3 regions of the Dactylosporangium sp. NPDC051485 genome follow, and region 1 is predicted to be linked to each of the others. Evidence: predicted binding sites of a transcription regulator. Region 1 holds the regulator's gene; each other region holds the start of a gene.
What was found. The regulator HrcA, encoded in region 1, represses chaperone genes, less so after heat shock. The targets are predictions, from matches to a motif close to GGTTNGCACNCTCNNNNNGAGNGTGCNAACC.

Region 1 (7,669 bases):
CCGTGCTCGCCCACGTTGAAGATGACCCGGAACCCGTCCTGCGTCAGCCCCTCGGTGTCGGCCACCGCCGCCCCCGCGGCGAGCACCTGCCCGGCGAGTGTGGGATCGGCCTTGGCCAGCTCGGCGACGTCGGTGTAATGCGCCTTGGGGACGACCAGCACGTGCACCGGCGCTTGTGGCGCGATGTCGCGGAATGCCAGTGTCGCGTCGGTCTCGTGCACAACGGTCGCCGGGATCTCACCGGCGACGATGCGGCAGAAGAGGCAGTCACTCGTCACGAACGCATCTTAGGGTCGCATCGGGCCGATCTTGGCGACTTGGGACGCGGGTCATGACGGTCCGCAGGCTCCTGGTCACCGGCGCGGCCCGCGGCATCCGGATGTGCCGGCATCCGGACATATCGGCAAAACGGCTGAATGCCGTGAAGCCCCGAAACCGGGCTACCAGCGGCCGAGGCGGACAGACAGGGCGGCCACCGCCGCCGCGCCCGCCGTCGACGTGCGCAGGACCTCGCGGCCCAGGCGCACCGGGGTGCCCCCCAACGCCGACAGCTCCTCCGGCGCCACCCCGCCCTCCGGCCCGACGACCAGCGTGATCTCCCCCGACGAGGGCAGGGCGACCGCGGAGAGCGGCGACGTTGCCTCCTCGTGCAGCACCAGCACGGTGCCGGAGAGGGAGAGCTGCCGCGTTGTGCAGGCCGCCGTCACCGCGGGTAGCCAGGCCCGGCGGGACTGCTTCACCGCCTCGCGCACCGTCGAACGCCACCGCTCCAGCGGGCGGTCGTCCTTCCAGCGGGCGATGCTGCGGGCCGCCTGCCAGGGCACGATGCGGTCCACGCCGACCTCGGTCAGCAGTTGTACGGCGAGCTCGCCCCGCTCCCCCTTGGCGATCCCCTGCACCACGGTGATGGCCGGGTCGGCCGCGGGCACCTGCGAGACCGAGGAGACGTCGAGCGTCAGTGCGCCCTTGCGGGCCGCGGTGACCACGCAGTGGGCCAGGCCGCCGCGGCCGTCGGCGAGCAGCAGCGCCTCGCCCGGGGTGAGGCGCTGCACGTCGGCGGCGTGGTGCCCCTCCGGGCCGTCGAGCGTCCACAGGGACTCCGAGGGCAGCTCGGCGACCAGAAAGAGCGGCAGGCTCACGACGCCACCCCCGGCAGCATCACGGAACTGAGCCCATGGTGAGCAGCCCCTCCGGACCGCTCACGCGTGGCCGTTGAAGGCGTCGCGCATCCGGGAGAAGAAGCCGCCCTGCTTGGACAGCTCGGCGACCTCCTCGCCGCGGCTGCGGGCGAACTCGCGCAGGAGGCGCTCCTGCTCCGGCTCCAGGCGGGTCGGGGTGCGCACGTCGAGGTGGACGTAGAGGTCGCCCCGGCCGGCGCCGCGCAGGTGCGGCACGCCCTTGCCGCGGATGCGCAGCGTCGAGGTCGGCTGGGTGCCGGCCTTCACGTCGACCATCTCCTCGCCGTCGAGGGTCTTGATGGTCAGGCGGGTGCCGAGGGCCGCGGCGGTCATCGGCACGGTGACGCGGCAGTGCAGGTCGTCGTCCTTGCGCGAGTACACGTCGTGCGGGCGCTCGTGGATCTCGACGTAGAGGTCGCCGGGCGGGCCGCCGCCGGGGCCGACCTCGCCCTGCTGGGCGAGGCGGATGCGCATGCCGTCCTCGACGCCGGAGGGGATCTTCACGGTCAGCTGGCGGCGGGTGCGGACCCGGCCGTCGCCGCCGCAGGTCGCGCACGGGTGCGGGATGGTCGTGCCGAAGCCCTGGCAGGCCGAGCAGGGGCGAGCGGAGACGACCTGGCCCAGGAAGGTGCGCTGCACCGACTGGACCTCGCCGCGGCCCTGGCAGATCTCGCAGGTCTGCAGGTGGGTGCCCGCCGCGGTGCCGGCGCCCTGGCAGGTGTTGCACACGACCGCGGTGTCGACCTGGATCGGCGCCTCGACGCCGAAGGCCGTCTCGTGCAGGTCGAGGTCGAGGCGCAGGATCGCGTCGGCGCCCGGGCGCACGCGCGGGCGGGGCCCGCGGGCGGACTGGGTGCCGAAGAAGGCGTCCATGATGTCCTGGAAGCCGACGAAGGCGCCACCGGCGGGGCCGGCCCCTCCGCCGTTCGGGGCGAGCGGGTCGCCGCCCAGGTCGACCATCTCACGCTTGCGCGGGTCGGAGAGGACCTCGTACGCGGCGTTGATCTCCTTGAACTTCTCCTGCGCCGCCGGATCGGGATTGACGTCCGGGTGGAATTCGCGGGCCAACCGACGGTAGGCCCGCTTGATCTCATCGGCCGTGGAGTCTCGCTTGACGCCGAGAATCCCGTAATAGTCCTTCGCCACTGAGTCCTATGCCCCTGAGATAGATGTCAACTCTGTGCCAGCAGGTCGCCGACGTAGCGTGCCACGGCGCGCACGGTCGCGATGTTCCCGGGGTAGTCCATCCGGGTCGGACCGAGGACGCCCATGCCACCGACAACCATGGTGCCCGGCCCGTAGCCGGTGGCCACGATCGACGCGGTCCGCAGGTCCTCGATCTCGTTCTCGTCGCCGATGCGGACCCGCGTCATGCTGGGCTCCACCTCGCCGAAGAGCTTGAGCAGGATGACCTCCTCCTCGAGCGCCTCGAGGATCGGCCGCAGCGAGCCCTGGAAGTCCAGCAGGCCGCCGCGGGCCAGGTTGGCGGTGCCGGCGAGCGCGATGCGCTCCTCGGATCGCTCGACCAGCGTCTCCAGCAGCACCGTCGACAGCGCCGTCATCGGCGGCCGCAGGCTCGGCGCGGCCTCCTCGACCAGCGCCTGGACCAGCGGTGGGGTGTCGACCAGCCGCTTGCCCACCAGCTTCTCGTTGATGAGCCGCCGCAGCTCCGTCACCTCGTCGGCGAGGGTCGGGCCGGGCAGGTCGACCAGGCGCTGCTCCACCCGGCCCGTCTCGGCGATCATCACGACCATGAGCCGGGTGGTGGAGATCGGCACCAGTTCGAAGTGCCGCACGCTGGCCCGGGACAGGCTCGGATACTGCACCACGGCGACCTGCCGGGTGAGCTGCGCGAGCAGCCGGACCGTGCGGTGCACGACGTCGTCGAGGTCGACCGCCCCGATCAGGAACCGCTCGATCGCCCGGCGCTCGGCCTGGGTGAGCGGCTTGACCCGGGAGAGCTTGTCGACGAAGAGCCGGTAGCCGGCGTCGGTGGGCACCCGGCCCGCACTGGTGTGCGGCTGCCTGATGTACCCCTCCTCCTCCAGCACGGCCATGTCGTTGCGGACCGTCGCCGGGGAAACCCGAAGGTTGTGCCGCTCGACCAGTGCCTTGCTGCCGACCGGTTCCTGGGTGGCGACGTAGTCCTCGACGATGGCGCGCAGCACTTCCAGCTTGCGCTCGTCAAGGGCCATGGCACCTCCTCGTCGACTGGCACTCCCAACTAGTGAGTGCCAGTCTACGTCAGTCGCGCAGGGGCACGCGATGATCGTTTCGCGCACGATAGACGGCACGACCGCTGGGCTGCGCAAAAGATGTCGAAAAGACGTCATGTCGTGTCGCTGGCGCCACTTGATCGATGCACCTACCGTGACCCCCATGACAGAACCACCTCGTCCCCCGGGGGAATACGGCATGCCGTCGGACCCCAACTCCGGGTACCCGCCCCAGCCGCCCGTGTCGGGTGGCGGGTACACGCCGCCGCCGTCCAGCGGCGGCGGCTACGGCGCCCCGCCGACCTCCGGCGCCGGCTACCAGCAGCCCGGGTACCAGCAGCCGGGATACCAGCAGCCCGGTTACGAGCAGTCCGGGTACCAGCAGCCGGGATACCAGCAGCCCGGTTACCAGCAGCAGGGGTACCAGCAGCCCGGCTACCAGCAGCCCGGGCAGTACGGCGCGCCCGGCGCGGGCGGCCCGGCCCCCGTCGGCTACGCCAACAGCGACGAGAAGACGTGGGCGCTCATCGCCCACTTCGGCGGCATCCTGATCGGCTTCATCGCCCCGCTCATCGCGCTGCTCGCGAAGGGCAACGAGTCGCCGACCGTCAAGGCGCACGCCAACGAGGCGCTCAACTTCCAGATCACCTACGGGATCGCGCTGATCCTGTCGTGGATCATCGGGGCCTGCACGGTCATCCTGATCTTCGTGCCGTTCCTGCTGTGGATCTACGTCCTCGTCATGTGCATCATCGGCGGCATGAAGGCGAACAACGGTGAGCTGTACCGCTACCCGGCCACCCTGCGCCTGATCAAGTAGGACCCGCAGTCATCTCGGGGCGGTCGCCAACCTCGGAGGCGACCGCCCCGCATACGTTCACGTCAGCGCCCGGGCCACGTGGTCCGCGAGCAGCCGACCACGCAGGGTGAGCACGGCCCGGCCCTCCGCGAACGCCTCCGCCTCCAGCTGCCCGTCGGCGAGGCAGTCCCGCGCGCCGGCCAGTCCGGCCGCGTCGAGCGCGTCCAGCGCCAGCCCGTCGGCCAACCGGATGCGCAGCATGACGTCCTCCATGTGCCGTTCTTCCGGCGTCAGTACCTCCCGGGCCTGCCCCGGCGAGGCGGCGTCGGCCAGCCGCGCCGCATAGGCGTGCGGGTGCTTGACGTTCCACCAGCGCACGCCGCCGACGTGGCTATGCGCGCCCGGCCCGAAGCCCCACCAGTCCCCGCCGCGCCAGTAGAGCTCGTTGTGCCGGCAGGGCGAGTCCCGGGACCAGTTGGACACCTCGTACCACGCGAACCCGGCCGCGGTGAGCGTCTCGTCGGCGGCCACATACCGGTCCGCGGCCACGTCGTCGTCGGGGAAGGGCAGCTCACCCCGCCGCATCCGCGCGGCCATCCGGGTGCCGTCCTCGACGATGAGCGCATAGGCGCTGACGTGGTCGACGCCGGCGTCCACGGCCGTGCGCAGCGAGGCGGCGAAGTCCTCGGGCCGCTCCCCCGGCGTACCGTAAATCAGGTCCAGGCTGACGCGGTCGAACCCGGCCGTGCGGGCCTCACCCGCGATCTGCGCCGGGCGGCCCGGCGTGTGCCGGCGATCGAGCACGGTCAGCACGTGCGGCGCGACCGACTGCATGCCGAGCGAGAGCCGGTTGAACCCGGCCGCCCGCAGCTCCCGCAGCGCCGCCAGGTCGACCGACTCGGGGTTGGCCTCGGTGGTCACCTCGGCGCCGGCGGCCAGACCCCAGGTCCGGTCGATGCCCTCCAGGATGCGGCCGAGCTCGCCCGGCGGCAGCAGCGTCGGGGTGCCGCCGCCGAAGAAGACGGTGTCGACCCGCGGCGGGCGGACCACCTTCGCGGCCAGGGCGAGCTCGTCGAGCACCTGCTCCGCGTAGCCGGCGCTGAGCACGCCCTCGCCCGCGGTGTAGGTGTTGAAGTCGCAGTAGCCGCAGCGGGTGGCGCAGAACGGCACGTGGACGTAGACGCCGAAGCCCGCCTGCCCGGCACGCTGCGCAGCCTCGTCGGGCAGGACGCCGTCCCGCGGCATGGGCTCGCCTTCTGGTAGTAGTCCCGGCACTTGTCTAGTGTGCCCGCATGCCACTTGTGACGACCGACACCCGGCGGGGCGTGGCGACGCTCACCCTCGACAGCCCGGCCAACCGCAACGCACTGTCCACCGCCCTCATCGAGGAGCTGCTCGCCGCCCTGGCCGCGGCCGAGGCCGACGACGCCGTCCGCGCCGTGGTGCTGAGCCACACCGGCCCGGTCTTCTGCTCCGGGGCCGACCTCAAGGAGACCGCCGCCGCGTTCGGCAGCGGCAAGCCGCCGGTGAGCCGGCTCGGCGACGTGCTGGCCGCGATCCGCGAGGCCCGCAAGCCGGTCGTCGCCCGGGTCGGCGGGCCGGCCCGGGCCGGTGGCCTGGGGCTCATCGCCGCCGCCGACATCGCCGTGTGCACCACCGCGGCGACCTTCGCGTTCTCCGAGGTGCGCATCGGGGTGATCCCCGCCGTGATCTCGACCACAGTCCTGCCTCGGCTGGCGCCGAGGGCGGCCGCCGAGCTGTACCTCACCGGCGCCACCTTCGACGGCGCGCGGGCCGAGCAGATCGGGCTGGTGACCGCCGCGGTCGAGGCCGAGCGGCTCGACGAGGCCGTCGAGGGCTACGTGCGCGACCTCGTCCGCGGCGCCCCCGGCGCGCTGGCCGGGGTCAAGGAGCTGCTGCACGGCCGGGAGTCCGGCACGTTCCGTGACGAGGTGGCGGCCATGACCGAGCTGTCCGTCCGATTCTTCGGATCCGCCGAAGGGATCGAGGGCATCATGGCATTCCGGGACAAACGCGACCCGAATTGGGTGCCCGACGGCGTCGCCTGACCCCCTCGAGTGGCATCGAACACGTACGCTGTTCGACCTGAGCGCGATGAACGCCCACCAAATCGACGAACGAGCGAAGCGGAGACTCACCATGCGTGCGCGGACACTGGTGACGATCGCGGCGGTGGCCGCCGTCGCCATGGCCGTGTGCGCCTACGCCGTGATCCAGCGGATCGGCGACGGCCTGCAACTGCCGATCATCGCGGGCAAGGCCTGCGTGGTCAACGCCGGCAACGCGTCGGTCGGGGCGACCGGGGACGCGGGTGAGGTACAGCTGGACGCCGAGCAGCTGGCCAACGCGGCCACGATCACGGCGGTCGGGCTGACCCGCAAGATCCCGCACAAGGGGCTGGTCATCGCGCTGGCCACCGCGTGGCAGGAGTCGAAGCTGGAGAACCTCACCGGCGGCGACCGCGACTCGATCGGGCTGTTCCAGCAGCGGCCCAGCCAGGGCTGGGGCAAGCCGGAGCAGATCGCCGACCCGCGCTACGCCGCCAACGCGTTCTTCACCGCCCTGCTCAAGGTCAAGGGCTGGCAGGACATGCGGGTCACCGACGCGGCCCAGGAGGTGCAGCGCAGCGCCCACCCGGAGGCCTACGAGAAGTGGGCCGACGAGTCCGAGATCATGGTGCGCGCACTGTCCGGCGACGTGACCGGCGCGGTGGCCTGCACCATCAGGGAGGCGTCCAGCCACGGCCCGGACGCCGCCCGCTCGCTCGGCGACAGCCTGCAGCTGGACTGGGGCAGCGTCAGCACCGCGAACGTGCAGAACCTCGTCGGAGTGGCGCTCAAGGTCCGCGAGGCGAAGTCCGGCTGGCAGTATGCCCACTGGCTGGTCGCCCACGCCCAGGACCACGGCGTCAAGCGGGTGGTCTATGCCGACATGCAGTGGACCGCCTCCAGCGGAGCGTGGTCACACGTGACGGAGCGTGGCGGCATCGACGCCGGCCCGGCCGGCGAACGGGTCGTCGCCGAGGTCTACTGAGGCACTGACGTTCCGCGCGACCAGCAGGTTGTCGCCCTTTCGGCCACTGTCCGGTGGCCAACTCCCGAGTCGGCGCGGCATGCACCTCGCGTTACGATCGGTCGTTCGCGATTACTGAGCAAGGGCTCTGCCAAGTAGTAGCAAGGTTCAAGAAGTAAGGGGAGGACATGACGTCCGCTGCACCCGACTACGACGGTCTCACCGGCTACGAGCCGATCAGCGAGACCGATCGCAAGGAGTTCCTGGACAACGGCTTCCTGTTGGTCCGCAACGTCCTCACGGAGGACCACCGGGCCCAGCTCGAGGCCGCCATGGACCGGGTCTACGCCGAGGAGAAGGCGGCCGGGTCGTCCAGCATGAAGAAGGACGGCACGCTGCACCTGCTGGGCTTCCTGAATCGGGACGAGCTCTTCGGGCACCTG
Region 2 (7,669 bases), on a different contig from region 1:
CCAGCGACTCGGCGAGCTCGGCCACCAGGTGGGCCCGCACGACGGCGCCGTCGGGGTCGTGCAGGTAGCCGCCGATCGGGCCGACCGGGGCGCGCTCCTCGCCGGAGCCGGTGAGCTCGACCGCCTCCCCGCCGCGCAGGACCGTCGCCCGGCGCGGGGCCTTCGCCAGCGGCCCGCACCACGCGGCCGCCTCGACCACGTCGCCGTCGACCGACACCCACTCGCCCTCCGCGCCCTCGGGCAGCAGCGCGTGGTCGATGCCCGGGGCGAGCTTCAGCACGGCGTAGCGCACCCGGCTCGGCAGGGCGGCGACGAAGTCCCACGGCGGGGAGTAGGCGCGGGGGTCGAACACCCGGCGGCCGCCCGTCGTGCGGCGGGCCGGGTCGCAGAAGACGGCGTCGAACTCGGCGAGGTCCAGCTCCGTGGCGTCGCGGGCCTGTACGCGTACCGCATCGGCCAGCCGCAGCGCGCGGACGTTGGCCTCCGCGACGGCGGCCGTGGCGGCGGCGGCGTCAACGGCCAAGACCTGCAGTCCCGCCCGGGCGAAGGCGATGGTGTCGGCGCCTACCCCGCAGCCGAGGTCGGCGACGCGGCGCGCGCCGGCGGCGGCCAGCCGGGCGGCCCGGCGGCGGGCGACGACGGCCCGGGTGGCTTGCTCCAGCCCGGCCCGCGTGAAGAGCATCACGGCGGCGTCGGGGCCGAACTTGGCGGCCGCCTTGCGCCGGAGCCCGGCCTGGGTCAGCGCGGCCGCGGCCAGGGCCGGCGCGAACCCGCGGGCCCGCAGCGCAGAGGCCGCGGCCAGCGGATCGTCCTCGGGCTGCGCGGCGGCCGCGGCCAGCGCCGCCCGCCCGGCCTCGGTGTCCAGCGCCATCAGGTCGTCGAGCTCCACCAGCCGATTATGCGCAATGATCGCCGGGTGATTTCGTGGCGTGTTTGGCACTCTAGTTGACGGAGTGCTAGCCGCCGACATAACCTCCGATTAGCACTCTCGTGTCGAGGGTGCCAGTCAACCCGGCCGGGGCCGGCACCCGCGACGACGGCTCTACCGGGCTACTAGATGAGCAAGCTCGATACCCCAGGAGGGTATGCCCGTGACTACCGCGACGCAGGTTGCGATCAAGCCGCTCGAGGACCGCATCCTGGTCCAGGCCAACGAGGCTGAGACGACCACCGCCTCGGGCATCGTCATTCCGGACACCGCGAAGGAGAAGCCCCAGGAGGGCACCGTCATCGCGGTGGGCCCGGGTCGCATCGACGACAAGGGCAACCGGGTGCCGATCGACGTCAAGGTCGGCGACACCGTCATCTACTCGAAGTACGGCGGCACCGAGGTCAAGTACGCCGGCGCGGAGTACCTGGTGCTCTCGGCCCGCGACGTGCTCGCTGTCATCGAGAAGTGACCTTTCTTCACTAGAAGCAGTGGCCACCGCCCCGGACCCGTGCGTCAGTCGCTCGGCGGCCGGGGCGGTGTCGCTTTGAAGGGAATCCAACAAGCATGGCGAAGATCCTGAGCTTCTCCGACGAGGCGCGCCACCTTCTGGAGCACGGCGTCAACCGCCTGGCCGACACGGTCAAGGTCACGCTCGGCCCCCGGGGGCGCAACGTCGTCCTGGACAAGAAGTTCGGTGCCCCCACCATCACCAACGACGGCGTGACGATCGCCAAGGAGATCGAGCTCGCCAACCCGTACGAGAACCTTGGCGCGCAGCTGGTCAAGGAGGTCGCCACCAAGACCAACGACGTGGCGGGCGACGGCACCACCACGGCCACGGTCCTGGCCCAGGCGCTCGTCCGCGAGGGCCTGCGCAACGTGACCGCCGGCGCCAACCCGGCCGGGCTCAAGCGCGGCATCGACGCGGCCTCGGCCGCGGTCGTGCAGGCCCTCAAGGACAAGGCCACCCCGGTCGCGAGCCACACCGAGATCGCGCAGGTCGCCACCATCTCCGCGCAGGACGCCACCATCGGCGACCTCATCGCCTCGGCGATGGAGCGGGTCGGCCGCGACGGCGTCATCACGGTCGAGGAGGGCTCGACCCTCACGACCGAGCTCGAGGTCACCGAGGGCATGCAGTTCGACAAGGGCTTCGTGTCGCCGCACTTCGTGACCGACGTGGAGGCCCAGGAGGCTGTCCTCGAGGACACCTACGTCCTGGTCACCACCCAGAAGATCTCCGCCATCGAGGAGCTGCTGCCCCTCCTGGAGAAGATCGTCCAGAACAACAAGCCGCTGCTGATCATCGCCGAGGACGTCGAGGGCCAGGCCCTGTCCACCCTCGTCGTGAACGCGATCCGCAAGACCTTCAAGATCGTCGCGGTCAAGGCGCCCGGCTTCGGCGACCGCCGCAAGGCGATGCTGCAGGACATCTCGATCCTGACCGGCGCCGAGCTGGTCGCCCCGGAGCTTGGCTACAAGCTCGAGGGCGTCGGCCTGGAGCAGCTGGGCACCGCCCGCCGCGTGGTGGTCTCCAAGGACCTGACCACGATCGTGGACGGCGGCGGCGACAAGTCCGAGGTCGAGGGGCGCGTCGAGCAGCTGCGCAAGGAGATCGAGGCCTCCGACTCCGACTGGGACAAGGAGAAGCTCAACGAGCGCGTCGCGAAGCTCGCGGGCGGCGTGGCGGTCATCAAGGCCGGCGCGGCGACCGAGGTCGAGATGAAGGAGCGCAAGCACCGCATCGAGGACGCGATCTCCGCGACCAAGGCCGCGGTGCAGGAGGGCATCGTCCCCGGCGGCGGCGCCGCCCTGACCCAGGTCCTCTCGGTCCTGGACGGCGACCTCGGCCTCACCGGCGACGAGAAGGTCGGCGTGTCGATCGTGCGCAAGGCCCTGGTCGAGCCGCTGCGGTGGATCGCCCAGAACGCGGGCTTCGACGGGTACGTCGTGGTCGGCAAGGTCCAGGCGCTCGACTTCGGCCACGGCCTGGACGCCGCCACGGGCGACTACGTCGACCTGGTGAAGTCCGGCATCGTCGACCCGGTGAAGGTGACGCACAGCGCGGTCGCCAACGCCGCCTCGATCGCCGGCCTGCTGCTGACGACGGAGAGCCTGATCGTCGAGAAGCCGGCCGCGCCGGAGCCGGCTGCTGCGGGCGGGCACGGCCACGGGCACGGGCACTCGCACGGCCCGGGCTTCTGACCTGTTTGTGAACGGGCCCGGGGCGGCGCTTCTGCCGTCCCGGGCCCTTTTGCATGCTCTGGTAACGCGTCTTGGTCCGATCGGCGGCGCCCGGCTTATCAGCAGTTGGGCGTTTTTGCGCCATTCGGCAAGCGCGGCTCGGCGCCCAAAGCTTAGGGAGTGATTACCGTTGTTGGAGCCGCTCCGATGAGCGCCGCATGCTAGGGGCGTGCACACTCGCAGGTTCGGGGCGCTCGCCGCGCTGACCGCCGCCGTCGTGGCCCTGGGCGTCGCCGAGGCCGTCGCCATCCTCACCGGCGCCACCACGTCCCCGCTGGTGAGCGTCGGCGGCGTGGTCATCGACAACGTTCCGGCCGCGGTCAAGGACTTCGCGGTCCAGGTCTTCTACACCTACGACAAGCTGGCCTTGAGCGTCGGCACCATCGCCGTGCTCGCCGCGTTCGCCGTGGTCATCGGCGTCTTCGCGGCCAAGCGGGAGATCATCGGGTACGCCGGCATCGGGCTCTTCGCCGCCATCGGCATCGCCGCCGCGCTCAGCCGGCACGCCGCGCCCTGGTACGCGTTCGTCCCCACGCTCGTCGGGGCGCTGGCCGGCGTCGCCGTCCTGCGCTGGCTGTTCACCCGCGAGGCCGGGTACAACGCCACGCCCGAGCAGCGGCGGGCGTTCCTGCGCTCGGCCGGGTACACGCTCGTGGGAGCCGCCGTCCTGGGCCTCGCGAGCCGCTGGTGGTCCACCCGCCGCGGGGTCGAGGCCGACCGGGCCGCGATCGACCTACCCCCGGTGCCGCCGGACACCGCCGCGTCGCCGCTGCCGTCCGAGGCCGTCGGCCTCGCCCCTTTCGTCACCCCGAACAAGGACTTCTACCTGATCGACACGGCGCTGGTGGTGCCGCAGCTGACCAGCGGGGACTGGCAGCTGCGCATCCACGGCCGGGTGGAGAAGGAGATCACCATCAGCTACCAGGAACTGCTGCGGCGGCCGATGATCGAGCGGTACATCACGCTGGCCTGCGTCTCGAACGAGGTCGGCGGCGGGCTCATCGGCAACGCCAGGTGGCAGGGCGTCCGGGTGGCCGACCTGATTCGCGAGGCGCGCCCGAAGGCGGGGGCCGACCAGGTGGTGAGCCGCTCCAGCGACGGGTTCACCGCCGGCACGCCCACGGCGGTGCTGCTCGACGGGCGGGACGCGATGCTCGCGATCGCCATGAACGGCGAGCCGCTGCCCATCGAGCACGGTTTTCCGGTGCGGATGGTGGTGCCCGGACTGTACGGCTACGTCTCCGCGACAAAATGGCTCGTAGAACTCGAACTGACGTCGTTCGCCGATTTCGACGCGTATTGGATCAAGCGCGGATGGGCGGCGCAGGGGCCGATCAAGACCGAATCGAGAATCGACACGCCGCGCAATGGCGGCAAGCCGAAGGCCGGCGACGTCATGATTGCCGGCGTGGCCTGGGCCCAGCACCGGGGCATTTCCAAGGTCGAGGTCCGCGTCGATGACGGGGAATGGCAGGCGGCGACGTTGCTCCCGGTACCGTCGATCGACACCTGGCGGCAGTGGACGCTCAAGTGGCGGGCCACCCCCGGCCGGCACCGGCTGACGGTGCGCGCCACCGACAACGGCGGGCAGACCCAGACAGACGCCGTGGCGCCGCCGGACCCCGACGGCGCCACGGGGTGGCACTCGATTGAGGTGGACGTCCCCTGAGGCGGACGTCCAGGTAGGTCAGCGGGCGGCGGTGCGTGACCGGGTCGTGCCCGCCGACGTCTGCGGCCGGCGCTGCGACGGCACGCCCGGCGCCGGGTGCGTCGGGCCGGGGCGGCCCCCGGGCGCCACGCGCAGCGGCTGCTGCGGTCCGGCATTGGCCTGCGGCACGGGCGGCGTCGGGCGCAGGCCGAGCTTGGCCTCCAGCCGCGCCACGTCGATCTTGCCGTGGCGCCGGTCGGCGGCGTCCTCCCAGCCCAGGGCCAGTAGCCGCAGCCGCTCGCCCTCGGTGAAGCCGCCCCACACGCCGTACGGCTCGCGGGTGGCGAGCGCCTGGGCGGCGCACTCGGCGCGCACCGGGCAGGCCCGGCACACGTTCTTGGCGGCGGCCTCCCGGCGGCCGCGCGAGGCGCCGCGTTCCCCGTCGGGATGGAAGAACTGGGCGCTGTCCCGTCCGCGGCACAGTCCGAGCCGCTGCCAGTCCCAAACGTCCGCGATGGGACCGGGCAGGCGAGTCACGTTGGTCATTCGCTCCTCCTTCCAGGCGTGCGGCCTGGAATTCGCGCGTCGCACAGCCTCTGTACAACGCACGAGACCGCCACAGGTAACGGCATGTCGTCGATCAATTTCTCGTAGGCCAATCGCGGCGAAACCACGTCTAGATCTAGCGATTTCGTGTTTCTCTCTTTGAGAGAGAGGAGCACGACGGTGCGTACGATTTTGGTGTGTGTGCGAACACAGGTCGCGGCACAGACGGTCGCCGCAGCCGCGGCCAGGCTGGGAGTGGCACACGCGGTGCGGACCGCCGTCACGATGGTCGAGGCCCTGGCGCGACTCAGTGAGCAGCCGGTCGACCTGGTGCTGGCGGACCCGGCGCTGTCCCGCCCCGACAGCGCGGAGTTCTCCCGGCGCGTGCTGGCCGTGTCGCCGGCCGCGACGGTGGTCTTCTTCGGCACGGAGGAGCCCCGGGCCGCCGCCGCGGCGATCGCCGCCGGTGCCCGCGCGGTCATCCGCGTCGACACGGCCGACCCGGTGACGACCCTCGCGAAGGCCGTGCTGCTGGTGCTGAGCCAGGTCGGCCGCAACAACGGCGATCCGGTGCTGCAGTCCCGCGTGGGCGCGCCGACCCAGGCCGCCGGCAACGCGCTGCAGGCCGCCCGCGGGCTGCCGGGCACCGCGAGGACGGCGGTCGGCGTGCCGGGGGCCCGCATCGCCGGGGCCGGGGTGCCGCAGCAGCGCGGCGACGGGCCGGGCGAGGCACCCCGCCGGCGGGTCGAGCTCACCGAGCGGGAGCTGCAGGTGCTGCGGGGCATGGCGGACGGCAAGAGCAACGCCGAGATCGGGCGCGAGCTGTTCGTTTCCGAGGACACGGTCAAGACGCACGCTCGCCGGCTGTTCCGGAAGCTGGGTGCGCGTGACCGGGCGCACGCCGTAGCGGCGGCGTTCCGTGCCGGCCTCGTGAGCTGACGCCTCGTGGACTGACGCCTCGTGAGCTGATGCTTTGTGGGCTGATGCCCCGTGAGCTGGCGCTTTGTGGGCTGGCGCTATGCGGGCTGACGCCTCGTGGGTTGATGCTTTGTGGGCCGGCGCTATCTGGGCTGACGCCTCGTGGGTTGATGCTTTGTGGGCCGGCGCCTTGTGCGAGCGAACAGCAGGGGCTGACCGGGTTGCCCCGCGCCGTCGAGTCGATGCCTGGGGTCCGGACCGGGCCCACGGCATCCGCCCCCGCGGCCGCGCCGGACGGGTCAGCGCACGCACGCTCCATCGGGTGCGCGGCGCCGAGGGGCTGAGGCCGATCGAGGCAGGCCGTCCAGGGCATGCCGCAGCGGTACCCGCCGCGCGACAAACCTAAACGGTCACCTGTTCAGGTCAGCTTCGGGTCAGCTTTCGTTGTCGTCCGTCGCACTCGCCAGTGCGTCGTGGACCCCGTCAGCGTAACCCCGCGCGTACTCCCATGTGACGTAATGGTCCGGGTCGGGGTCGAAGGCGGGCTCGTGCACGCGCGGCCGCCCGGACGTCAGCAGGTGCTTCAGGTTGCCCCGTAGCAGGTCCCAGTCGAAGTAGTGCGGCTCGTGGCAGTCCTCGCACTCGATGACGAGCCCGCGCACGCCGATCGCCGTGAGCAGCGCCTGGTAGATCTCGAGGTCGGCAAGGTCCTCGAGAACGTCCTGGCGCTCGGCGGCGGTCAACGGGTCGTCGGCCCCGTTTTCGCTGAGCTCGGCCGATGGATCGGCCGGGTCACCGGCGAACGGGTCGATGGGCTCTTCGTGCACGCCTCAACGGTAGCCCTATTCGGCCCCGGTGTGGGCCCGGGCACGGCTCTGCCATGGCGGGCGGGTGCGGCGCCGAGGCGGAAGTACGATGAGACGCACCCGCCGGACGACCGAGAGCTGGGATGCGCTTCATGGACTTCTCCCGACCTGACGTGCTGCCTTTGGGCCTGACCTTCGACGACGTGCTGCTGCTTCCGGGCGAATCGGACGTGGTGCCCAGCGCCGTGGACACCTCCAGCCGTATCACCCGCAACATCACGCTCCGGATGCCACTGGTGTCCAGCGCCATGGACACGGTGACCGAGGCTCGGATGGCGATCGCCATGGCCCGGCAGGGCGGCATCGGCACGCTGCACCGCAACCTGTCGATCGACGACCAGGCGCAGCAGGTCGACATGGTCAAGCGCTCCGAGGCCGGCATGGTCACCAACCCGGTCACCTGCTCGCCCGACGACACGCTGGGCGAGGTCGACAGGCTGTGCGGGCGGTATCGCATCTCCGGCGTGCCGGTCACCGACGCCGACGGCCAGCTGGTCGGCATCGTCACCAACCGCG
Region 3 (7,669 bases), on a different contig from region 1:
CGTGCTCTTCGGCCCGCTCGCGCTGGTCGACCCCGACGAGACCTCGCTCATCCTCGGCCTACGCGACGGCCTCTTCTGGGGCGGCGTCGGCGCGGCCGCCTCCGGGTTGCTGGCCCTGCTGGCGGCGATCGCGGTGCTGGTGGCGTTCCGCCGGGCCCGCTGGCGGCCGGGGCTGGCCGCGGCTTTGGCCGCCGTGATCGCCGTGGCCGGGGCGGCCGTCTACGTCACGCTCGGCCAGCCCGGGTTCAGCGGCGAGCGGCTCTTCGTGGTCATGCGCGAGCAGGCCGACCTCTCCGGCATGGCCGCCATCCCCAACCACACCGAGCGGGTCCGGCAGACCTACGAGCGCCTGGTCGCCACGGCCGAGCGCAGCCAGGCCTCGCTGCGGGCCTCGCTGCGCTCCAAGGGCCTGTCCTACACACCGTTCTACCTGGTCAACGGCATCGAGGTGGACGCCGGCCCGATCGCCCGGGAGTGGCTGGCCGGCCGCGCCGACGTGGCCCACGTGCTGCTCAACCCGCACCTGCGCCCGCTGCCGGCGACCGAGTCCCCGATGCGCGGCACGGCCGCCGCCCCGACCTCGCCGCCGTGGAACCTCACCCTGATCAAGGCGGACCAGGTCTGGGCGCGGTATTCCACCGGCAAGGGCATCGTCGTGGGCAGCTCCGACTCCGGCGTCGACGCCAACCACCCGGCCCTGCGCGCCAACTTCCGCGGCGGCGAGGACTCCTGGCTCGACCCCTACGGCCCCGACCGCACCCCGACCGACGGCAACGGCCACGGCACGCACACCATGGCCACCGCGGTCGGCGCCGGCGTCGGCGTGGCCCCCGGCGCCCAGTGGATGGCCTGCGAGAACCTCCCGCGCAACCTGGGCAGCATGGCCAACTACGTGACCTGCCTGCAGTTCATGCTGGCGCCGTATCCGGCGGGCGCCGACCCGTGGCACGCCGGCCGCCCCGACCGCGCCCCGCAGGTCCTGACCAACTCGTGGGGCTGCCCGTCCGTCGAGGGCTGCGACCTGTATTCCATGCGCCCCGCCATCGACGCGTTCGCCGCCGCCGGCATCTTCTTCGTCGCCGCCGCCGGCAACACGGGCCCGCGCTGCCGCTCCATCACCGACCCGCCGGCCAACTACGCCGCCACCCTGACCGTTGGCGCCGTCGACCGCAACGCCCACGTCGCCGAGTTCTCCAGCCGCGGCCCCACCCCGGACGGGCTGACCAAGCCCGACGTCCTGGCCCCGGGCGAGAACGTCCTGTCCGCCCTCCCCGGCGGCGGCTACGACTACCTGAGCGGCACGTCGATGGCCACTCCTCACGTGGCCGGCGTGGTCGCCCTCATGTGGTCGGCCAACCCGGCCCTGATCGGCGACATCGCCCGCACCCGCGCCATCCTGGCCGAGACCGCCACCCCTGCCACCGCGACGGGCAAGGCCTGCGCCACCCCCGCCGACACGACGGGCGCCGGCCTGGTCGACGCCTTGGCCGCCGTCCAGGCCGCCGTCGCCCTCCACTCCCCCTAGGGCCTGCCGCCTCGTTCGCCGGCCGACGGCCTGCGAAGATCGAGGCGTTGACGGGCATCGTTTGGAAAAACTGACGCTCGGGAATGTCAGGCTCATGGCTCTCACCAGAACGCGCCGGCGCACCGCCTCTCATGTGGGCGCCGTCGTGGCTTTCGTCCTTGTGCTGATCTTCGGCAGTCCGATCTTCGTGGACTGGGTGAACGACAACACGCGGCCCGACACCGCGGGTGGGCTGTTCCTTCGCACGCTGGCCTGGCCGGCGTGGACCTTCGACTCGCAGGCTCCGGTGCGCGACGTGCTGGCGCAGGATCTCAAGGCGATCCTGTTCATCATCTTCGTGGCGGTGTTCCTGGCGTTGATGGCCGGGGCCGAGCTCTCGCGGGCCCGGGGCACGCTGGCCGACTTCTTCAGCGGCTGGGGTGCGGTGATCTTCGCCGCCGCGCTCGCCGGGTTCATCACCGCGTTCCTGTCGGCGCACACGGGCCTCTACTACGCGCTGCTGTGGGCACTGACCGGCGCGCAGTACGGCCTGATCACCGGCTGGATCATCGCGCTGGCCCAGATGGGCACGCGCCGGCCGTAAGGCGCGCGGCGCACCAAGGCGCCCCTAGCCGCATGTTGCGCGTAGCACTCGCATGGCGTTGTCCCACGCGAGCTTGCGCAGGTCCCCGTCGGACCAGCCGCGGGCCGAGAGCTCGTCGAGCAGCGCCGGGTACGACGAGACGTCCGGCAGGCCGTCGGGAACGACCTCGGTGCCGTCGTAGTCGCCGCCCAGCCCGACGGCGTCGACGCCGGCCACCTCGCGGACGTGCTCGACGTGGTCGGCGACGTCGCGCACCGAGGTGGGCGGGCACGGGTTGGCGCCGATCCAGGCCTGGCGGGCGCGCAGGAAGTCAGGGCTGTCCCACGGCAGGGCGATCGCGTCCTCGGCCCGGGCCAGCTCGTCGCCCCAGGCCCGGCACTCGTCGGTCAGGAAGAACGGCACGAAGGTCACCATCACCACGCCCTCGGTGTCGCGGACCCGCAGCAGCACGTCGTCGGGGACGTTGCGCGGGTGGTCGCACAGCGCGCGGGCGCTGGAGTGGGAGAAGAACGCCGGCGCGGTGGTGATGTCGAGGACGGCGTGCATGGTGGCGTCGGCGACGTGGGCGAGGTCGGCGAGCATGCCGAGGCGGTTGAGCTCGCGGACGACCTCTTCGCCGAAGGGGGTCAGGCCGCCGTGGGCCGGCTCGTCGGTCGCGCTGTCGGCCCAGGCGGTGTTGTGGGAGTGGGTCAGCGTGAGGTACCGGATCCCGAGCTTGTGGAGCGAGCGCAGCACGACGAGCGAATTGTCGAGGCAGTGCCCGCCCTCGGCCCCGAGCAGCGAGGCGATGCGACCGTCGGCGCGCGCCTGCTCGACCTCGGTGGCGTTCGTGGCCAGGGCCAGGCTTCCGGGGTACCGCGCGATGATCCTCCGCACCAGCTCGACCTGCTCGACGACCTGGATCGCGGCCTGGGGCTCGGGGCGGTCGTTGGGCACGTACACGCTCCAGAACTGGGCCCCGACGCCGCCGCGACGCAATCGCGGAAGGTCGGTGTGCAGCCCGGTGCCGCCGAGTTCGGCGGCGAGGTCGAGCCGGCCCGCCGGATCGCGCACCCGCAGCCGCCAGGGCAGGTCGTTGTGCCCGTCGAACACGTCCATGCGCAGACCCTACGGCCTCCGATATGCGCGTTTTGCCCCAGACGTGCGAACCATCCTCATATGGTGGGGCAGAAGTGCCGACTACGTCGAGGTGTGGTCGACACGAGGGGGAGCCGTGGGCAACCAGCAGACCTCGATGCACCAGAAGCGCGGCAACCAGCCGGACATCTGATCCGGCGGTACCGCAATCGAACGACGTCGGCGCCCGTGGCAAGACGGGGGATCACAGGCACCGGCGGCACGTGTGCGGGGCAGGCGCGTGGCGAACCCACGCCCTGCCCCGCATGCGTTTCTAGAGGGTCTTGGTGTAGATCCAGAAGATGCGCTCGAGGCGGGCGGCGACGGCCTTGGAGTAGAAGCCGATCGGGCCGGCCCAGCCGATCTGCGCGGTGGCGTGCCCGTCGGCGCGCTGGTCGGCGAGGCAGCGGCGCAGGAGCACCCGGCCGACGCCCAGACCCTCGGCGGCCGGGGCGGTGCCCATCGGGCCGAACCAGCTGGGGCGGTTGGCGCCGTACGCCGCGAAGCCCAGGATCTCGCCGTCGCGCACGGCCACGTAACAGCCGGCGCCCTTGCGGTCCAGGGACTGCCCGACCTCCCACGCCCAGCCGTCGCCCCAGATGGCGCGGACCCAGTCGGGCGCGTCGGCGCCGGCGGCGAGGACTTTGACCCCGGCGGACTCCAGGCGCGCCTCGTCGCCGGCGGCCTCGGTGCTGGGGCGGGCCAGGTCGGCGGTCATGTTCCAGGCGGTGTCCGTGAGGTGGTACCCCGCGCGCCGGGCCAGGCAGACCGCCGGCGTGTAGCGCACGTCGATCCCCGGCCACGCGTAGCAGGGCGGGTTGCCGCCGAGCCGGACCCGATCCGCGCCGAGGCCGGCCAGCCGCTCCTCGGCGGCGCGCAGCAGGGCCGAGCCCACGCCGCGGCGGCGGGCCTCGGGGGCGACGGCGAGCAGTTCCACGTGGCCGAGGCCCGGATCGGCGTCGTTGATGGAGGCGAAGACCACGCCGGCCCCGTCTGCGTCGGCCAGGCGCACCACGGGGCGCCCGGCCGGCGGCGCGGCGAGGCGGGCCGCCAGCACCTCGGCCTCGGCCGCGTCCTCGGGCAGGTCCAGCGCCTGGGCCAGCACGCCCGTCGCGAGCGCGAGATCCTCGAGATCCACGATCATTTGGTAAACATATCTAACTGTTCGGGGCGGCTGACCTGCTTGTCGCGGGGATGTGAGGAAAACGAAACACCCTCGTCCTGGGCGTGGACGCGGATTCACCCGGGCCCGCGCCAGCGGCGGCGAGCGCCGGATTACGACAAGTCGGAGAGAAGCCGTGAGGCACCCCGCATCGCGCATTGAGCGGCGACGGAAAGCGGTGAGTTCGGACATTCCGCCTGTCGGGGTATAAATCCGATAAGTCGCGGCGCGAAGCGCCCGACTTATCGATTCAGCGTCCGCGCGCAGGAACATCGCCGTGGCACACCCGGCATATCGGCTCAGCAGCCGCACTCACCGCCCCGCACAGCAACAGCGGCCGTAGCACGCCCCGCCGGCCGACTCACCAGCCGCGACCGCCGGCCCGGAGTCGGCTCAGCAGGCGCGGGCGCCGGGCCGGGGTCGGCTCAGCAGGCGCGGGCGCCGGGCTTGGGCGGGCTGGGCGGTGACAGCAAAGGGCGGGTCGGCCCGGAGGCCGACCCGCCCGAAGCGTGGGACTGGACTCAGAAGTCCATGTCGCCGCCGCCACCCGGGGCGGCCGGGGCCTTCTCCTTCTCCGGCTTGTCCGCCACCACGGCCTCCGTGGTGAGGAACAGGGCCGCGATGGAGGCGGCGTTCTGCAGCGCCGACCGGGTCACCTTGGCCGGGTCGATGATGCCCTCGGCCAGCAGGTTGACGTACTCGCCGGTCGCCGCGTTGAGGCCGTGGCCGGCCTCCAGGTTGCGGACGCGCTCGACCACGACGCCGCCCTCGAGGCCGGCGTTCACGGCGATCTGCCGCAGCGGGGCGTCGAGCGCGACGCGCACGATCTGCGCGCCGGTGGCCTCGTCGCCGGCCAGCTCCAGCTTGTCGAACGCGGTCTTGCCGGCCTGCACCAGGGCCACGCCACCACCGGGGACGATGCCCTCTTCGACGGCCGCCTTCGCGTTGCGCACGGCGTCCTCGATGCGGTGCTTGCGCTCCTTGAGCTCGACCTCGGTGGCCGCACCGACCTTGATGACCGCAACGCCGCCGGCCAGCTTGGCCAGGCGCTCCTGCAGCTTCTCGCGGTCGTAGTCCGAGTCGCTCTTCTCGATCTCGGCGCGGATCTGCGAGACCCGGCCGTTGATCGAGTCGGCGTCGCCAGAGCCGTCGACGATGGTCGTCTCGTCCTTGGTCACGACCACCTTGCGGGCGCGGCCGAGGAGGGACAGGTCGGCGTTCTCCAGCTTGAGGCCGACGGTCTCGCTGATGACCTGACCGCCGGTCAGGATCGCGATGTCGGTCAGCATCGCCTTGCGGCGGTCGCCGAAGCCGGGGGCCTTGACGGCAACCGACTTGAAGGTGCCGCGGATCTTGTTCACCACGAGGGTCGCCAGGGCCTCGGCCTCGACGTCCTCGGAGATGATCGCGAGCGGCTTGCCCGACTGCATGACCTTCTCCAGCACCGGGAGGAGGTCCTTCACCGCGGAGATCTTCGACTCGACGATGAGGATGTAGGGGTCGTCGAGGACGGCCTCCATCCGGTCGGTGTCGGTCACGAAGTACGGCGAGATGTAGCCCTTGTCGAAGCGCATGCCCTCGGTGAGCTCGAGCTCGAGGCCGAAGGTGTTGCTCTCCTCGACGGTGATGACGCCTTCCTTGCCGACCTTGTCCATCGCCTCGGCGATGATCTCGCCGACCGTGGAGTCACCGGCGGAGATGGAGGCGGTGGAGGCGATCTGCTCCTTGGTCTCCACGTCCTTGGCCAGGTTGGCCAGCTCGTCGGCGACGGAGGAGACCGCCGCCTCGATGCCGCGCTTCAGGGCCATCGGGTTCGCGCCGGCGGCGACGTTGCGGAGGCCCTCGCGGACCAGCGCCTGCGCCAGCACGGTCGCCGTCGTCGTGCCGTCACCGGCAACGTCGTCGGTCTTCTTCGCGACTTCCTTGACCAGCTCGGCGCCGATCTTCTCGTATGGGTCCTCGAGCTCGATCTCCTTGGCGATGCTCACACCATCGTTGGTGATGGTGGGCGCGCCCCACTTCTTCTCGAGGACGACGTTGCGACCCTTGGGGCCCAGCGTCACCTTGACGGCGTCGGCGAGGGTGTTCATGCCCCGCTCGAGACCGCGGCGCGCCTCTTCGTCGAACGCGATAATCTTGGCCATTCGGCGTTGTCCTCCTGGACACTCACGATTCGCCTCGACCCACGCGGGGTCGGCGGCTCACCGCCTGGTTTCGCACCCTGCGAGGACCCAGCGGGATCCCCGGCGGTCGGGCCGGATGAGCCCGCGACGACCAGCCTCCCGGCGGTTGCCCACCGGAGGACTGCACCGTCCCGACCATTGGCACTCGCCTGACGCGAGTGCCAAGTCCTTGTTTAGCACTCTGGCCAGTCGAGTGCAAGCAAACCAGGGGTGACGGGCAAGGTGGGGGGCAAGATCAACCCTAGCGGCCGAGGACCCGCCATCGGCACAAAACGCCCCAAAGTCCAAAAAGAGGCCCGGAAATAGACGCAGGGCACCGTTCCTCATCTATGAGGACGGTGCCCCGGTGTGGGCGAATGCGGACTTTGATCAGGCGAGAAGGCGCACCTGCTCCGCCTGCGGGCCCTTCTGCCCCTGCGCGATCTCGAACTCCACGCGCTGTCCGTCTTCCAGCGACTTGTAGCCGTCCATCTGAATCGCGGAGAAGTGGACGAACACGTCCTGTCCCCCGTCGACCGCGATGAAGCCATAGCCCTTCTCGCTGTTGAACCACTTGACGCTGCCCTGTGCCACGGTGCACTTCCTCTACTTCGGTCCTGCTGCGTCACTCGACTGGCTGTGGGGACCAGCCCCCGGGTCTTCGACCACAGCCGCCGGTTCCGGGGGTGGCTCCGGCGAAGGAACGACGACCGAACCGCACGGTACAGGAGTTACCCCTGCCCCGACAGGCCCAAATCGGACAGCAAGGTCACGAATCAAGCAGTTCGAAAAGGTCGCCGAGCATGCCTTCTCTTGCATGGTCAGACATCGCCCGGCGACTACGTGTTAGTAAGTAACAGGGTTAGACGTGACGGCGTGACTGAACTACCCGGAAGCGTCCCGTCACGTACGCCCCATCGGTCAGCGCGGCATTGGCGGCAGGATTGGCGCCACTGGCGTGGAAGTCCGAAAACGCGGCCGACTGGTTCACGAAGACCCCGCCGGTAAGGTTGACTGACAAATGCACACCAGCAACTAGTGCGGCCTCTTCCATGGCGTCCAGGACCTCCTCCGAGGTCGAATACACCGAAGCGGTCAATGCGCCCTTCTTGCCGACGGTG

Region 2: a site for HrcA is predicted at 978-1,008, ahead of groES (co-chaperone GroES). Genes of this name have one in related genera too.
Region 3: a site for HrcA is predicted at 6,706-6,736, ahead of groL (chaperonin GroEL). Genes of this name have one in related genera too.

What each region holds. Positions count from the first base shown of each region.
Region 1 is NZ_JBFAZW010000002.1:83,842-91,510, reverse strand. It holds gene AB0M46_RS01380 (histidine triad nucleotide-binding protein) at 1-278, opposite strand, end outside; gene AB0M46_RS01375 (16S rRNA (uracil(1498)-N(3))-methyltransferase) at 441-1,139, opposite strand; gene dnaJ (molecular chaperone DnaJ) at 1,200-2,324, opposite strand; gene hrcA (heat-inducible transcriptional repressor HrcA) at 2,351-3,373, opposite strand; gene AB0M46_RS01360 (DUF4870 domain-containing protein) at 3,558-4,214, shown strand; gene hemW (radical SAM family heme chaperone HemW) at 4,272-5,438, opposite strand; gene AB0M46_RS01350 (enoyl-CoA hydratase-related protein) at 5,486-6,262, shown strand; gene AB0M46_RS01345 (hypothetical protein) at 6,354-7,247, shown strand; gene AB0M46_RS01340 (phytanoyl-CoA dioxygenase family protein) at 7,415-7,669, shown strand, end outside.
Region 2 is NZ_JBFAZW010000105.1:27,796-35,464, forward strand. It holds gene AB0M46_RS40825 (methyltransferase domain-containing protein) at 1-889, opposite strand, end outside; gene groES (co-chaperone GroES) at 1,086-1,400, shown strand; gene groL (chaperonin GroEL) at 1,496-3,136, shown strand; gene AB0M46_RS40840 (molybdopterin-dependent oxidoreductase) at 3,345-4,844, shown strand; partial or broken gene AB0M46_RS40845 (WhiB family transcriptional regulator) at 5,031-5,369, opposite strand; gene AB0M46_RS40850 (LuxR C-terminal-related transcriptional regulator) at 5,550-6,308, shown strand; gene AB0M46_RS40855 (DUF5319 domain-containing protein) at 6,722-7,114, opposite strand; gene guaB (IMP dehydrogenase) at 7,246-7,669, shown strand, end outside.
Region 3 is NZ_JBFAZW010000034.1:79,463-87,131, forward strand. It holds gene AB0M46_RS20960 (S8 family serine peptidase) at 1-1,525, shown strand, start outside; gene AB0M46_RS20965 (hypothetical protein) at 1,671-2,108, shown strand; gene AB0M46_RS20970 (dipeptidase) at 2,133-3,206, opposite strand; gene AB0M46_RS20975 (GNAT family N-acetyltransferase) at 3,499-4,368, opposite strand; gene groL (chaperonin GroEL) at 4,908-6,530, opposite strand; gene AB0M46_RS20985 (cold-shock protein) at 6,939-7,142, opposite strand; gene paaN (phenylacetic acid degradation protein PaaN) at 7,411-7,669, opposite strand, start outside.